DNA from 3 places in the Streptomyces sp. NPDC058289 genome. Region 3 is predicted to be linked to each of the others. Evidence: riboswitches for the same ligand, from Rfam matches in the RefSeq annotation. Region 3 holds a riboswitch; each other region holds the start of a gene.
What was found. Region 3 has a riboswitch for cyclic di-AMP ahead of ACFVX6_RS01205 (peptidoglycan DD-metalloendopeptidase family protein). Riboswitches for the same ligand answer to the same signal wherever they lie in the genome.
Positions count from the first base shown of each region.

Region 1 (3,164 bases), on a different contig from region 3:
GCAGCCGTCACGATGACCTTCCACCCGCGCCCCGAGGCCGGCGAGCCGCAGCCGTGGGCCTTCCCGGCCCCCGAGCGCGGGGTACTGGCCAACGGCCTGACCCTGCTGCGCTGCCACCGCCCGGGCCAGCAGGTGGTCGCGGTCGAGATCAACCTCGCCGCCCCGCTCGACGCGGAGCCCGAGGGCCTCGACGGCGTGGCCACGATCATGGTGCGCGCCCTGTCCGAGGGCACCGACAAGCGCTCCGCCGAGGAGTTCGCCGCCGAGCTGGAGCGCTGCGGCGCCACCCTCGACGCGCACGCCGACCACCCCGGCCTGCGGGTCTCCCTGGAGGTCCCGGCCTCCCGCCTGCACAAGGCGCTGGGCCTGGTCGCCGAGGCGCTGCGCGCGCCGGCCTTCGCCGACGCCGAGGTCGACCGCCTGGTGCGCAACAGGCTCGACGAGATCCCGCACGAGAGCGCCAACCCGCAGCGCCGCGCCGCCAAGCAGCTCTCCAAGGAGCTCTTCCCGGCCACCCTGCGGATGTCCCGCCCGCGCCAGGGCACCGAGGAGACGGTCGCCCGCATCGACTCCGCGGCCGTACGGGCCTTCTACGAGGCCCACGTGCGCCCCGCGACCGCCACCGCGGTGGTCGTCGGCGACCTGACCGGCATCGACCTGGACGCCGTCCTGGCCGACACCCTGGGCGCGTGGACCGGCGACACCACCGCCCCGCGCCCGGTTCCGCCGATCACCGCGGACGACACGGGCCGCGTGGTCATCGTGGACCGGCCCGGCGCGGTCCAGACGCAGCTGCTGATCGGCCGCATCGGGGCGGACCGGCACGACCGGGTCTGGGCGCCCCAGGTGCTCGGTACGTACTGCCTGGGCGGCACGCTCACCTCCCGGCTGGACAAGGTGCTGCGCGAGGAGAAGGGGTACACGTACGGCGTGCGCGCCTTCGGCCAGGTGCTGCGCTCCACCGCCGACGGCAAGGGCGCCTCGATGCTCGCCATCAGCGGCTCGGTGGACACCCCCAACACCGGCCCGGCCCTGGACGACCTCTGGACGGTGCTGCGCACCCTCGCGGAGGGCGGCCTGACCGACGCCGAACGGGACGTGGCCGTGCAGAACTTGGTGGGGGTGGCCCCGCTGAAGTTCGAGACGGCCGCCTCCGTCGCGGGCACCCTCGCCGACCAGGTCGAGCAGGAGCTGCCGGACGACTACCAGGCGCAGTTGTACGCGCGGCTGGCCGAAACCGGGACGGTGGAGGCCACTTCGGCGGTCGTCAACGCCTTCCCGGTGGACCGTCTGGTCACGGTCCTGGTCGGCGACGCCTCGCAGATCGAGGAGCCGGTGCGGGCCCTCGGGATCGGCGCAGTGACCGTGGTCACCAACTGATCGTCAGTTGATCTCCGGCGGGCCGTCAACTGGCCCGCTGTTCAAGGGGCCCTGGTGGATTGTCCACCAGGGCCCTTTTTGGGCTCGATGTCCCTTTAGTGGTGTGGTTGCTTGTATGTGGTGTGGCGTACGCAACAAAAGGGCGTGTCTGTTTGGCGATTGACTGATGATCCGCCTAGCGTCGGCCGTGCTGTTCGTCAGTTGTAACCGCCGCGTCCGCGGCACCGGACAGCGATCGCCGAGTCCCCGTCAGGCGCGAGCCTGGGGAGCCGGGGACCCACTTGTGTCCCTGGGGTGAATCGGACCGCCTCGCAAGAGGGGGCCCGTAGGAGACCTTCCTGCTCCGAACCCGTCAGCTAACCCGGTAGGCGAGAGGGAAGGAAAGGATCAGCCCCTTCATGGCGTTTGGCAGTCGCGTTGCCGGCAAGCACCGTGGTTCGAGTCGTCTGAGCCGCAAGACCGCCGGATATGCCGGCATAGCCGCCCTCGCCACCACTGGTGTCGTCGGCTCCCTGGCCGGTCCCGCGTTCGCCGCGGACCAGTCCCCCTCCATCGAGGACACCGGCACCCTCAACACCATCGTGGTGGCCGACGAGCTCGCCGGTGACGTCGAGGCCCAGGCCCAGTCCCAGCAGCGGGCCGCCGAGGCCGCCGCCGCCAAGGCGCAGGCCGAGGCCGACGCCAAGCAGCGGGCCGCCGAGGCCAAGGCGAAGGCCGAAGCCCAGGCCAAGGCCGACCGCGAGGCCGCCGAGCGCGCCGCCCGCGAAGAGGAGCGCAAGCGCCTCAACACCTTCGTGTCCCCGCTCGACGACACCTACGTCAGCACCCAGTACCACGCGGGTGGCGGCATGTGGTCCTCCGGCAGCCACACGGGCATCGACTTCCACGCCGCCTCCGGCACCGAGGTGCACGCCGTGGGCCTCGGCACCGTGGTCGAGGCGGGCTACGGCGGTGCGTACGGCAACAACGTCGTCATCAAGCACGCCGACGGCACGTACACCCAGTACGGCCACATGTCCTCGCTGAGCGTCTCCGTCGGCCAGCAGGTCACCCCGGGCCAGAAGATCGGCCTGTCGGGCTCCACGGGCAACTCCAGCGGCCCGCACCTGCACTTCGAGGCCCGCACCGGCGCCGACTACGGTTCGGACATCAACCCGGTCACGTACCTGCGCTCGCACGGCGTCAACGTCTGACCCGCTGCGCTCCGCACCACACGTCTTCCGCGAAGGCCCCGGCTCTCAGAGTCGGGGCCTTCGTCGTACTTCGTGCTTCGCGGTGTGTGAATGTTTCGTATTTCCGGCCGTCCTCGGAAATTATCGTGTGTTGCAATAGAGTCGCAACGCGCACAGCCATACGAAAAAGGCGGAGGTCCGGTCTTGCGTATTCCCGCGCACACGGTATGCACAGCGGTCCGCGACGACATCGTCTCCGGGGTGTTCGGGCCCGGCGCCCGGCTGACCGAGGAGGTGCTGGCCCGCCGGTACGGGGTCTCGCGCGTCCCGGTGCGCGAGGCGCTGCGCACGCTGGAGTCCGAGGGGTTCGTGACCACCCGCCGGCACGCGGGTGCCTGCGTGGCCGAGCCGACCGAGCAGGAGGCTGCCGACCTCCTGGAGCTGCGGATGCTCCTGGAGCCCCTCGCGGCCGCCCGGGCGGCCCGGCGGCGCAGCGAGGCCCACCTCAAGGTGCTGCGCGGCCTGGTCAGGCTGGGCCAGGAGCGGGCCAGGAGGGGCCAGGGGGAGGATCTGCGCTCCCTGGGCGGCTGGTTCCACGAGACGCTCTCCCAG
Region 1 is NZ_JBHVYI010000020.1:81,098-84,261, forward strand. Features, by position in the region: gene ACFVX6_RS13150 (M16 family metallopeptidase) at 13-1,380, shown strand; cyclic di-AMP (ydaO/yuaA leader) riboswitch at 1,607-1,766, shown strand; gene ACFVX6_RS13155 (M23 family metallopeptidase) at 1,779-2,573, shown strand; gene ACFVX6_RS13160 (GntR family transcriptional regulator) at 2,757-3,164, shown strand, end outside.
Region 1: another riboswitch for cyclic di-AMP. It lies ahead of ACFVX6_RS13155 (M23 family metallopeptidase); the one in region 3 lies ahead of ACFVX6_RS01205 (peptidoglycan DD-metalloendopeptidase family protein).

Region 2 (3,164 bases), on a different contig from region 3:
GGATGTTCATCATCGGAACGGGCAGCAGGTGCGCGTTCGGGCCGCCGAGGTAGCGGAAGAGCGGGAGGTCGGAGGCCTCGGACGCGGCGTGCGCGACGGCGAGGGAGACACCGAGGATGGCGTTGGCGCCGAGGGAGCCCTTGTTCTCGGTGGCGTCCAGGTCGATCATCGCCTGGTCGATCAGGCGCTGCTCGGTGGCGTCGTAGCCGACGAGCTCCGGGCCGAGCTGCTCGATGACGGCGAGGACCGCCTTCTCGACGCCCTTGCCCATGTAGCGGTTGGGGTCACCGTCGCGGAGCTCTACGGCTTCGAACGCTCCGGTGGAGGCGCCGGACGGGACTGCAGCACGGCCGGTGCTGCCATCGTCGAGGCCCACCTCGACCTCGACCGTGGGATTGCCTCGGGAGTCCAGGATTTCCCGGGCTACGACGACGTCGATGGACGGCACGAGCATCTCCTTCTGGGATGTGACGCTGGGTGTGCGGTGGCATGTCAGGCCGTGGGATGGCCTTGCCGCTTAGAGCCTAACCGGCTCCGGGCACTCGGCCAGCCGACCGCCCGGGTCCTGGGACGAAAAAGGGCCTGAATGCCCCTCTTACAGGACATAGGACCCTTGATCATCGGCGATCCGGAGGGTCCGTCAGGCCGAGCGCGCCCGCACACAGCACCGCCCGGCGCGAAGGGGGTTGCGCGCCGGGCGGTGGAATTACGTGGTGGAGCTACGTGTGGAACTACTGCGCGTCGCCGAAGCGGCCACGACCGTTCTCACATGTTTCAGCTGAGGTTCAGCTTCTGACCCGGGAAGATCAGGTCGGCGTCCGAGACGATGTCCTTGTTGAGCTCGAAGAGCTTCTCCCAGCCACCGGACACGTTGTTCGCGTCGGCGATCGCACCCAGCGTGTCGCCGGACTTGACCTCGTAGGAGCCGTTGCCCGTCTTGGGGGCAGCGCTCTTGGGGGATTCGGGCGCGACGGCCGGACGCTCGGAGCGGGTGGTCGGAGCCTCGACGCGCTTGGTCTCCTTCTTCGGCTCGGCCTTCTTCTCCTGCTTCGGCGCAGCCTTCGGCTGGGTCTTCGGCTTGGAGGGGGTCTCCGCCGAGCCGCCGGTGTAGGAGGAGTTCGACAGGCCCACGCCACAGGACGGCCAGGCGCCCTTGCCCTGGCCCTTGAGGACCTTCTCGGCGATGGCTATCTGCTGCGACTTGGAGGCCTGGTTGGCCTGCGCGGCGTACGACTTGCCGCCGTACGCGGCCCACGTGGAGGACGAGAACTGCAGGCCGCCGTAGTAGCCGTTGCCCGTGTTGATGGACCAGTTGCCGCCGGACTCGCACGCGGCGACGCGGTCCCATTCACCGGCGGTCGCAGCGGAAGCGGTGCCCGCGGCCATCAGCGGCGCGGCCACGGCGACGCCGGCGACACCGGCGAGCGTGACGATGCGGACGGCCTTGGAGCCGCGACGGTGCTTGCCCTTGCCCGAAAGCAGCATGGAGTTCTCCTCACCGACGCCTACGAGGTGAGCTGTCGGGTTCGGGCGAGTGAGTGCCCGGCCGAGCGACCTAGCGCTTGGCTTAACCCCTAGCCGGCTGATGTGACCGTCTCTCAACGGCCGCTACCGGCGCCTACCTTGGTTCCCCCGCTCCTGCCTTCGGCGCTTTACGCGACGAGTGTTCCCTCCGTCCGCCGGCAGGATTCGGCGATGCGGTCGAAGGAGCCCGCGGTGGCGAGCGATTCAGAAGGTAGACAGGTCTCCCCCCGATGTTCAACGAGGAACATCGGGGGGAAGCGGTGCCTACTTGCGCTCCCCGGAAGGGTGTTTGCGCAGGTGAGGGCGGGGTTTGCGGAACCGTCCGGGCCGGACACGCCAGTTGACCTGAAGAGACACATGTCTCACTTACAGAAAACGGACAATCAGCTGGTTCCGGACGCCTTAAGTGCCCTTATTGGTGCGTTAGATCCAGGTTCTGACCGGGCTTGATCAGGTCTGCATCGCCGCCGATGACCTGCTCGTTGGCCTCGTAGAGCCCCTTCCAGCCGCCCTTCACTCCGTTGGCGTCCGCGATCGTGATGAGGCTGTCGCCCGCCTTCACGGTGTACGTCGGCTCCGACGAGGCGTCAGGCGCGGCGGGCGTCTCGACCGCCGCCTGGCCGCGGTGCTTTCCGCCGCCCTCGGTCGCGCCGGGGGTCGCCGGAGCGCTCGGGGCAGCGGAATCGCCGGGGGCGGCCGGAGTCGTCGGGGCCGTGGGATCAACCGGGTTGACCGGAATTGCCGGAATGCCTGGGTTCACCGAATTGCCAGGGTTCGTCGGGTTCGCCGAGTCCCCCGGAACCGACGGGGTCACGGGAGCCGTCGGGTCCACCGGCGCGGTCGGGTCCACGGACGGCGGCGGAGTCGTGGGGTCCGCCGGAGTGACGGGGCCCACCGGGGCGGTGGGGTCCACGGGGCTCGTGGGAGCCGTCGGGTCGCCCGGGAGCCCGGGAGGCGGTGCCTGGAGGTCCGGAGCGGGCATGACGGGCAGTTCGCCGGGCACGCCGATCGGATAGTCCGGAAGTGGCGACTCCGACGGGGCCGACGGAGCCGGGCTCTCGGGCGTCGGGGCACCGAAGTCCGTGGACGGCTTGCCCGTGCCGGTGTGGGGCACGGAGTCGTCCGGGCGGGACGGGGCGGGGGTGGCGGATCCGGAACCGCTGGGCAGACCCGGGTCCACCACGGCGGCCGGCGCGTCCTGCGTCAGACCGGCCGGCACTCCGCACAGCGGCCACGCCTGGGGGCCCTGGGAAGCCAGTACCCGTTCGGCCACGGCGATCTGCTGGGAGCGGCTGGCGAGGTCGGCGCGCTCGGCGAAGTCGAGCCCGCCGGCGTTCTTCCACTGCTCCTGGCTGAACTGCAGCCCGCCGTAGGTGCCGCCGCCGAAGTTGGCACTCCACGTGCCACCGCTCTCACACTCGGCGACCTTGTCCCATGTGGAGGTCTCCGCGGCGCTCGCGCCGGTGGCCGCGAGCAGCGGCAGGGCGAGTGCGGTGCCGGTGACTCCGGCGGTGACGACAAGTGCGGGCACTTGTCGGGGGCGTCTGTGGCGGCCGTTCCCGGAACGCATGAGGCTGCACCTTTCGCATAACGGCGGGGTAACGGCAGAACCTAGTCGCCTTCGAACGCCTGTCACAAGT
Region 2 is NZ_JBHVYI010000001.1:124,672-127,835, reverse strand. Features, by position in the region: gene eno (phosphopyruvate hydratase) at 1-454, opposite strand, end outside; gene ACFVX6_RS00550 (transglycosylase family protein) at 775-1,485, opposite strand; cyclic di-AMP (ydaO/yuaA leader) riboswitch at 1,488-1,660, opposite strand; gene ACFVX6_RS00545 (transglycosylase family protein) at 1,937-3,055, opposite strand.
Region 2: another riboswitch for cyclic di-AMP. It lies ahead of ACFVX6_RS00550 (transglycosylase family protein); the one in region 3 lies ahead of ACFVX6_RS01205 (peptidoglycan DD-metalloendopeptidase family protein).

Region 3 (3,164 bases):
CCGCCCCACTCCTCGTCGATGGCGTCGAAGGCCGTGGTCAGATACGGGGCGCGGGCGTCGAAGAGCGGGGCGAGCAGCTCCATCACCTCGGGGGCGCGGGCCTCGGGCGCATCGCTGCCCCGGCGGACCCGGTAGCGGTTGTGCGGGGCGTTCGACTCCAGGTAGTCCGCGACGATCGCCTCCCGCTCGACGCCCAGCGCGAGCAGGGTGACCGCGATCGACAGGCCGGCCCGGTCCTTCCCGGCGGCGCAGTGCATGAGGGCCGGGACGCTGTCCTCGGCGAGCGCGTGCACCACCCGGCTGTGCTCGGCGGTGCGGGTCCGGATGATCGTCCGGTACGAACGGGACATCCGCGCGGCGGCCTTGCCCTCGCCCAGGATCTCGCGGAGCTGTGCCAGGTCCCCGTCGCGGACCATCTTCCAGAACTCCCGGCCGTCGGCCGGATCCGACAGCGGAATGCCGACGTTGCGCACGCCGGGCAGCTCCACGTCCGGACCCTCCAGCGCGTGGTCGGCGCCGTTGCGGAAGTCGAAGACGGTGTGCAGCCCGAGGGACCCGAGGAACTCCGCGTCGCTTTCGGTGGCATGCGCCAGATGTCCGCTTCGGAACAGTCGTCCCGACTTGACCCGTCGACCGTCCGTGGTCGGCAATCCGCCCACGTCGCGGAAGTTGCGCACTCCGATCAGTGTCGGCTCCTGCGGCACCAGATCGGTGTGGGGACTCTGGGGTATCGGCTGGGTCACCGGGCTCCTCCGTGTCTTCGTCGTTGATGGTGTCCGAATTACGCCACTTGGCGGCAACTTGCCCTAGCGAGAGGCGAGATCGGACACGCCCCCGTGAGCCAGATCATACGGTGACGGTGAGTGGCTGATCGCGAATGGCGAATTGCCTTGCCGGGGCGGTTGTTGAAGGTGCGGAATGGACGCAGGGTGACCGGAATTCCGGCGGCTCGTCATCTTCAAGATTCTGTTGGGGAATTCATGACTTGTTCCCTGCGGCCGGACTCGATTACGTTCGCGATCGATCCGGACGGACCGCCTAATCCTGCCACCGACCGGAAACCGCACCCGACTATTCACGCGCGTGGCAGGAGCGGGGGAACCAGGTAAGCCGCTGTTCCGGATCTCCGGTTGAGATCTTTACAACGGGACAGCTCGGGGTGAAGCCGTACATGTGCTGTTCATCGGCACAGGGGCGGCCGGACATCTCCAGTCCGAACCCGACAGCTCACCTCGCAGGCGTCGGAGAGGAATTCGACATGTCCGGAACGGGTAAGCACCGCCGTCCCAAGTCCCGCTCGATATCCCGCGGGTTCGCCGCCGCGGGCACCGGTGGCGCGGCCCTCGCGCTTCCGCTGCTCGGCGCCACCGGCGCGCACGCCGCGGGTGTCCCGGCCGCGGCGCCCGCCGCCGCTCCGGTCCAGGCCCCGCAGGCCGTGGCTCTGCAGGCCGCCGCCGCGCTCCAGGCCGCGCCGGCCGCCGCGCAGGGCGCCCCCACCGTCTACACCGTGGTGCCGGGCGACTACCTCTCCAAGATCGCCGAGCGCCAGCACCTCACCGGTGGCTGGGAGCAGCTCTACGCGGACAACCTCGAGGCCGTGGGCACCGATCCGTCGCTGATCCACCCGGGCCTCCGGCTCACGCTCGGCGCGAAGGGTGCGGCTCCGGCCGCGGCGGCCGAAGCGCCGGCCGAAACGCCGAAGCGGGCCAAGAAGTCTGCTTCCTCCCCTTCCTCCGGTTCTTCCACTTCTGGCGATTCGTCGGATTCCTCCGATGGGGCCGCCGCGCCCGCCGCCAAGGCACCCGTCGCCAAGGCGCCCGCCAAGCAGCAGGGCGGCTCCACGTCGACCGGCTTCGTCGCCCCGGTCGGCGGCGGCACCTCCACCGCGTACAAGACCGCCGGCTCCATGTGGTCCAGCGGCTACCACACCGGGGTCGACTTCGCCGCGAGCTCCGGCACCACCGTCAAGGCGGTCGGCGCGGGCACCGTCGTCTCCGCCGGGTGGAGCGGCTCGTACGGCAACGAGGTCGTCATCCGGCACGCCGACGGCAAGTACAGCCAGTACGCGCACCTCTCCCAGCTGTCCGTCTCGTCCGGCCAGAGCGTCACCGGTGGCCAGAGCATCGGGCTCTCCGGCTCCACGGGCAACTCGACCGGCCCGCACCTGCACTTCGAGATCCGCACCGGGCCCTCGTACGGCTCGGACATCGACCCGCTGGCCTACCTCCGGTCGAAGGGCGTAAGCATCTGAATCCGAGGCGCTGTCGGAGGTGCCGGTTAGGCTGCACGTTTCGACAGGGGACGGGACGGTCGTGGCATGAAGGTCAGCGCCAGGGAGCTCAACCGCTCCACCCTCGCACGGCAGTTGCTGCTGCGGCGCGAGGCGATGGGCGTCGGTGACGCGGTCCGCCGGGTGGTCGCCCTGCAGGCGCAGCACGCGGCCTCGCCCTACCTCGCGCTGTGGAACCGGCTCGCCGGTTTCGACCCGGCCGACCTCGACGCCGCCTTCACGGGGCGCGAGGTCGTCAAGTCGACGCTGATGCGGCTGACCCTGCACGCCGTGCACGCGCAGGACTACCCGCCCTTCCGGGAGGCCGTGCAGCCGTCCGTACGGGCCGCCCGGCTCGGGACCCGCTTCACGGACTCGGGGCTGACCGCCGAGGACGCCGACGCCCTCGTGCCGGAGCTGCTGGACTTCGCCGACCGGCCCCGTACGACGGCGCAGTGCGAGGCCTGGCTCGGACAGCGGCTGGGAGCGGCGCCGCAGCCCGGAGCCTGGTGGGGGTTGCGGCAGTACGCGCCGCTGCTGCACGCGCCCACCGCCGCGCCGTGGTCGTTCGGGGAGCGCCCGTCGTACGTGGCGCCCCCCAGCCGCCCGCGCACGGTACCGGCGGACCCGGAGGCGGCGGAGGAGTCCCTGCGGACGCTGGTCCTGCGCTACCTGGAAGGATTCGGGCCGGCGTCGGCGGCGGACGTGGCGCAGTTCTCGCTGGTCCAGCGGGCCAGGGTCCGCCAGGCGCTGCGCGCGCTGGAGCTCTCCGGAAGGCTCGACCGGCTGGTGGGTCCGGAGGGCGAGGAGCTCTTCGACGTCCAGGACGCACCGCGTCCGGAGGAGGACACGCCCGCGCCGCCCCGGCTGATGGCCATGTGGGACAGCGTGCTGC
Region 3 is NZ_JBHVYI010000002.1:65,376-68,539, reverse strand. Features, by position in the region: gene ACFVX6_RS01210 (tyrosine-protein phosphatase) at 1-743, opposite strand, end outside; cyclic di-AMP (ydaO/yuaA leader) riboswitch at 1,059-1,254, shown strand; gene ACFVX6_RS01205 (peptidoglycan DD-metalloendopeptidase family protein) at 1,259-2,251, shown strand; gene ACFVX6_RS01200 (winged helix DNA-binding domain-containing protein) at 2,318-3,164, shown strand, end outside.